DNA from 2 places in the Lactococcus sp. LG606 genome. Region 2 is predicted to be linked to the other one. Evidence: riboswitches for the same ligand, from Rfam matches in the RefSeq annotation. Region 2 holds a riboswitch; the other holds the start of a gene.

What was found. Region 2 has a riboswitch for lysine ahead of J0J35_RS00300 (ABC transporter permease subunit). Riboswitches for the same ligand answer to the same signal wherever they lie in the genome.
Region 1: it holds a riboswitch for lysine, as region 2 does, so the genes downstream of both, J0J35_RS08220 (amino acid permease) here and J0J35_RS00300 (ABC transporter permease subunit) in region 2, are expected to answer to the same signal.

The regions. Positions count from the first base shown of each region.
Region 1 is NZ_CP071301.1:1,666,652-1,669,846, forward strand. It holds gene rpsR (30S ribosomal protein S18) at 1-122, opposite strand, end outside; gene ssb (single-stranded DNA-binding protein) at 242-736, opposite strand; gene rpsF (30S ribosomal protein S6) at 774-1,067, opposite strand; gene J0J35_RS08215 (hypothetical protein) at 1,253-1,465, opposite strand; lysine riboswitch at 1,681-1,857, shown strand; gene J0J35_RS08220 (amino acid permease) at 1,933-3,195, shown strand, end outside.
Region 2 is NZ_CP071301.1:51,152-54,346, forward strand. It holds gene J0J35_RS00295 (HAMP domain-containing histidine kinase) at 1-1,351, shown strand, start outside; lysine riboswitch at 1,485-1,652, shown strand; gene J0J35_RS00300 (ABC transporter permease subunit) at 1,741-3,195, shown strand, end outside.

The sequences.
Region 1 (3,195 bases), 570 kb from region 2:
CGTTCTGAGATAAAACGTTTTAAGAGTTCAGTGTCTTTATAATCAACAACTTCGATTTTGTTAGCTGCGATAAAGTCAACTTTTTTACGGCGTTTGAAGCCACCACGTTTTTGAAAAGCCATAGTGTGTTTCTCCTTATATTATTGTATGATGTTGTTGAGTAGAAAAGTCAATACGGATACCGCTTTTATACTCAACGAATAGGGCTCAGATAGACTGCCTTGTACAGCTGCCTTACTTATTAGAATGGAAGATCATCATCTGAGATTTCCATTGGTGAGCCACCAAATGGATCTGCATCACGACCAAAATCAGGTGTTGAATTTCCTGCTGAGCTGTTAGAGCCAGCAAAAGGACGATTTTGTGATTGTTGTTGCTGTGGTGCAGAATATGAACCAGAGCCACCTTCACGTGCGGCACGACTTTCAAGCATTTGGAAGTTATCAGCCAATACTTCAGTCACGTAAACACGTTGACCTTCTTTGTTCTCATAATTTCGCACTTGAATACTACCTGTTACACCAATCAAGGCACCTTTTTTAGCCCAATTTGCCAAGTTTTCAGCAGATTGGCGCCAGATGACACAGTTAATGAAATCAGCTTCACGTTCGCCTTGCGCGTTTTTAAAACGACGGTTAACAGCAATCGTAAATGTAGCAACCGCAGTATTTTGCGGTGTGTATCGCAGTTCAGGGTCACGCACAACGCGTCCGACCAAAACAACATTATTAATCATGATGCTTCTCCTTTAAATTTGTCCAGCTAAACTAGAATTAAGCTTCTACTTTAGTGATCATGTGACGAAGAATGTCGCCGTTAATCTTAGCAAGACGGTCAAATTCGCTCAAAGCTTCTGAATCAGTAGCAGCTTCAAGAGTTACGATGTGGTAGATACCTTCGCGGAAGTCTTGAATTTCGTAAGCGAGTTTGCGTGTTTCCCAGTCTTTAGACTCAAGATTAGCAGCACCGTTGTCAGTCAAGATACTATCGAAACGTTCAACGAGGGCTTTCTTTGCTTCTTCTTCAATGTTTGGACGAATAATATAAAGAATTTCGTATTTTGTCATTGATTTTTCCTCCTTTTGGACTAATGACACAGGTTGGAGCCTGTGTAAGTTATGAGTTTTTACTCACAAGTATATATTCTATCAAATTTAGCTACATTTTGCAAGTTGATTTATCTTATTTATTCTATTATAAAATAAAAAATAACCCTCTGCCTCTGCAGAAGATTTCTCATCATTTTTTATTATTAAGCGACTACATCAAGCACATTAGCTGGAATGTAGCGATACTCACCTTCTTTCGATTGATAATAGCCAAGCTTTTTCACGATAAAATGCAACTTGCAACGGCTATCAAAGCGCTGGTATAAGTGGGAGATTTCCCCTTCCTGGCTACGGGTTACGCATACTATTTTTTCTCCCGCGTAAGTTGGAGATACATATTTTGGGGTAAACGTCATTGAAAACCACCTCCAGATATAATTGAGATGAAAACGCAATCATCTCTTCTTATACTATAACTCTTTTTAATCTCTAAAACAAATGTCTAGATTTTTAATGGCTAAACATTAAAAAAATCTGTAATTTTAAACAACAACGTGTATAATTATTCAAATCTAGCAGGCTCGTCCTTGACATCCCTCTCAAATTAATCTAAAATATTCATAAATACTTAATAAACGATAGAGGTCGCAACCAATAATAAGCTAAGCAGAGCTAGAGCATGCTGAGAAGTTTAGCCCAGGAGCGGTTGCCGAAAGAAAAGTTATGCTCACCGACTTTTCTTGGTTTAGCGGGAAATACCTGTTAAACTGTCGTGGTCTAACTATGACCATGATGCGCTATTCGGATGAAAGATCTTTCTGACGTTTAGCAATCTCTAGGGATTGCTTTTTGTATTAATATTTATAAATTTAGGAGAGAAGTAATGGATAATACTTCAAATAATGAGGCCACGCCATCCACGCAAGTTAAACGTGGCCTTAAACATCGTCACTTAACAATGATTGCCTTAGGAGGAACTATTGGTACCGGGCTATTTGTTGCATCAGGCGCAACGATTTCTCAAGCTGGACCTTTAGGCGCGTTAGTTGCCTATGTCGCCATTGGGCTCATGGTTTTCTTCCTTATGACGTCTTTAGGTGAAATGGCTTCCTATCTTCCAGTATCAGGCTCTTTTGCTTCTTTCGCTGACCGTTATGTAGATAAAGCTTTCGGCTTCGCTATGGGATGGAACTATTGGTTTAACTCAGCAATTACTGTAGCGGTTGAGGCAGCTACAGTTGGTGTTATTATGCAGTTCTGGTTGCCCCATGTGCCCACATGGATATGGTCGACTATTGTGATTGCGCTCATCCTCTTGGTTAACCTCATTTCAGCTAAAGCTTATGGTGAAGCAGAATTTTGGATGGCGACAATTAAAGTCATCGCTGTTATCGCCTTTATCGTGATTGGTCTCGCAACAATTTTTGGAGTTATGAGTTATAAGCCAGATGTGGCACGCAATCTTTCTGCTGGAGGAAATCATGGTTTTGTCGGGGGTATTGGAGGTATGATTGCTGTCTTCATGATTGCAGGCTTCTCTTTCCAAGGTACAGAAATCGTTGGTATCGCAGCCGGCGAGTCAGAAAACCCTGAGAAAAATGTACCCTCAGCGATTAAACAAGTCTTTTGGCGGATTATTATTTTCTATTTCCTCTCAATATTCGTAATCGGTGCCTTGGTTTACTATAAAGACCCAAGTCTTCTCCGTGCAGCAACCCAAAGCGACATTACCGTTTCTCCATTTACCTTGGTATTTGAACGTGCTGGCTTAGCTGCTGCTGCATCCGTTATGAATGCTGTCATCTTAACCTCGGTTATTTCATCTGCCAATTCTTGGTTATATGCTGCTTCTCGCATGCTTTTTGGTATGGCAAAAGAGGGGCATGCACCGAAAATCTTCGCTAAAACAAATACAAGCAACGGGGTACCAATTTATGCAATTTTAGCGACTGTTGCCATCGGTCTTTTGGCCTTCTTAACAAGTATCTTCGGAACTGAGATTTATTTCTATTTGGTCGCTGCTTCCGGTTTATCTGGTTTCTTGGCTTGGATTGGAATTGCTATCTGTCATTTCCGCTTCCGCCGTGCTTTTATTAAACAAGGTCACAAACTTTCTGAGTTAGGCTACCATGCTAAATGGTTCCCT
Region 2 (3,195 bases):
ACTGACCATAACAACCTTCATCAATTCTGAAAAAGAGGACATGATGAAAGCTCTGGACAATGTTGAGCAAAGTTTGTCCCAATCGGAAAGCAAACTGTCGGAGGACAATCTTGCGAATTATTTGGCTTATGCCAAAGACTACACAGCATCCAGTCAGGGAAAAGAAAATGAGCTAGAAACACTTGGAAGTATGATTGGTTCTAGGAAGTCTTTTTATGTCTTTGATGTCGGTGAAAATTTGATTTATTCGACCAATTCGTATGGTTTCCCGCTAAGGAAAGATGTGGGGGATTCTACTCATGCTGTACGTACATTTGGTGAATATTCTGGTTATTTGGTTGAACGACCCGTTCATTCTAAGAAAACAGGGAAACTGATTGGCTATGTGCAGGCTTTCTATGATATGAGTTATTATTACAGCGTGCGAACAAAGCTGCTGATTGCCCTGATTATCTTAGAAATTATTGCTCTCTTTATTGCTCAGTTTGTCGGTTATTTTATGGCAAGTCGCTATATCAAGCCTCTAGAGCGTTTGCACGATGCGATTACTACACGTGCCAATAATTTGAAGGCGGATTTCAAACCTGTAGTGATTCAAACAGGCGATGAAATTGAAGAACTGGCGACTGTTTATAACGACATGATGATTAAGCTTAACGATTACGTTGATCAGCAGAAACGTTTTGTTTCTGATGTCAGTCACGAGCTACGTACGCCACTTGCAGTTTTAGATGGTCATTTGAATCTCTTGAATCGATGGGGGAAAAATGATCCTGAAGTGCTTGAGGAGTCTTTACAGGCCAGTATAGAAGAAGTTAGCACGATGAGAACGATGTTAGAGGAGATGCTTGCATTGGCCCGTCTTGAAAGCATTGATTTTCAAGATGAAGATCTGATCTGTGATCCAACAGAAGTTTCTAATTTTCTTAAGAAAAACTTTCTCCTTATTCATCCTGATTTAAATTTAACTGTTGAGAATTACTTGACGCCGGGTAGTTTGGCTCATATTTATCCCAACCATTATGAACAAGGCTTAAAAATTTTGATTGATAATGCGATAAAATACTCGCCTAAAGATCGCCAAGAAGTGAAAATCCATCTAGAAGAAGATGACAAATACATTATTACAACAGTTGAGGATCGTGGCTATGGCATTAGTCAAGAAGATTTAAAACATGTCTTTGAGCGCTTTTTCCGTGCCGATAAAGCACGAAATCGAGATATAGGTGGAACAGGTCTTGGTCTGTCTATTATCCAACGCATAGTGGAAAACTATGACGGGGATGTCAGTGTGACTTCCATTGTAGGCGAAGGATCGAAATTTACTTTAAAAATTCCTAAGATTAAATAAACATAAAAAATCTAGTGATTATATAAAAGTACTTATTGGGCTTTTAATCTTATTTCTTGAGTTTTTTGATAATTCGAGAAAATTGTTGACATTCGTTTAAAAAAAGGTTAAGATTTAAAATACAATATACAAATAAAATGATAGAGGTCGCAATGAATAGGAAGTTTTACTGAGCTGGACAAGCGTTGAAGTAAAACGGAGGAGACATTGCCGAAATGAATTCACTCGTCCAAGTGAGTTTGTTGGGGCAGCAAGGGATACTTGCTGAACTGTCGCAGTTTTGCGGAGTGCTATTCGTTACTTACTGATAATATGAATCACGTACAACGTTTAGCAACCTCTCTGTGTAAAGGTTGCTTTTTATTTGGAAAAATGAAAGAGAGAGTATTATGAGAAGAACAAACTTATTCTTACTTGTCGCGACGTTGTTTACGGTATTATTTATCGGTAGTTCAAAAGTGAGTGCAGAACAGTTCCGTGTCGGAATGGAAGCTGCATATGCCCCTTTTAACTGGACACAATATGATGATAGCAACGGTGCTGTCCCTATTGATGGTGTAGATGGTCAATGGGCTAATGGTTACGATGTACAAGTTGCAAAAAAACTTGCTGATAAGTTAAATAAAGAATTAGTAATCGTCAAATCAAGTTGGGATGGCTTGCTGCCAGCTCTAAAATCCGGAAAAATCGATGGCATTATTGCAGGAATGTCGCCAACTGCGGAACGTAGAGAACAAATCGCCTTTTCAGAACCGTATTACACATCTAACCTTGTAATGATGGTCAAAAGTGGCGGTCCCTTTGCTCAAGCATCGAGTTTAGCAGACTTCTCTGGTGCAAAAATCACTGCTCAGCTGGGAACTTTTCACTATAACATGATTGACCAGATTGAAAGTGTTAACAAGCAAACAGCAATGAAAGATTTTTCAAGCATGCGTGTGGCTTTACAAAGTGGAGCCATCGATGGTTATGTAGCTGAACGTCCCGAAGGAGTGACAGCAGAGAAAGCAAATCCAGACTTCAAAATGATTGAATTTGGCGAAGGAAAAGGTTTTGTCACAAACTCTGATGATACAACAGTCGCAGTAGGTTTACGTAAAAATGATCCCAACTTACCTGTAATTAATAGCTTTTTGACAGGTTTTACACCTCAAGACCAAAAAGAACTGATGGATGAAATGATTGCTGCTCAACCAGAAGCTAAAACACAAGGCGCTTGGTATGATCAAATTATCAGTATTGTAAGAGATAACGGCAAACAGTTTCTTAATGGTACAGGGATGACCTTATTCATCTCTTTGATTGGTACGATTATTGGTACGGTTTTAGGTCTTCTTATTGGTGTTTATCGTACTATTCCAGAAATTAGTAATAAATTTTTAGCCTTTTTACATAAAGTATTTGGCTGGCTTATTTCAGCTTATATTGAAATTTTCCGTGGTACACCAATGATTGTTCAAGCAATGGTGCTTTACTATGGAACAGCTCTAGCTTTTGGCTTGAGTTTGGATCGGACCTTAGCTGCGCTAATTATTGTGTCCATCAATACAGGTGCTTATATGTCGGAGATTGTACGTGGCGGTATTTTCTCTGTGGATCAAGGGCAATTTGAAGCCGCGCAAGCTATCGGAATGACGCATGGGCAAACTATGCGCAAGGTTGTTTTACCACAAGTCTTGCGAAATATTCTTCCAGCAACAGGAAATGAATTTGTCATTAATATCAAAGATACATCAGTCTTATCTGTAATTTCAGTAACTGAGCTCTTTTTCCAAGGGACAACAGTGGCGCAACAAAACTTTATGTATTTCCAAACCTTTGCTGTCATCTGTGCAATTTACTTT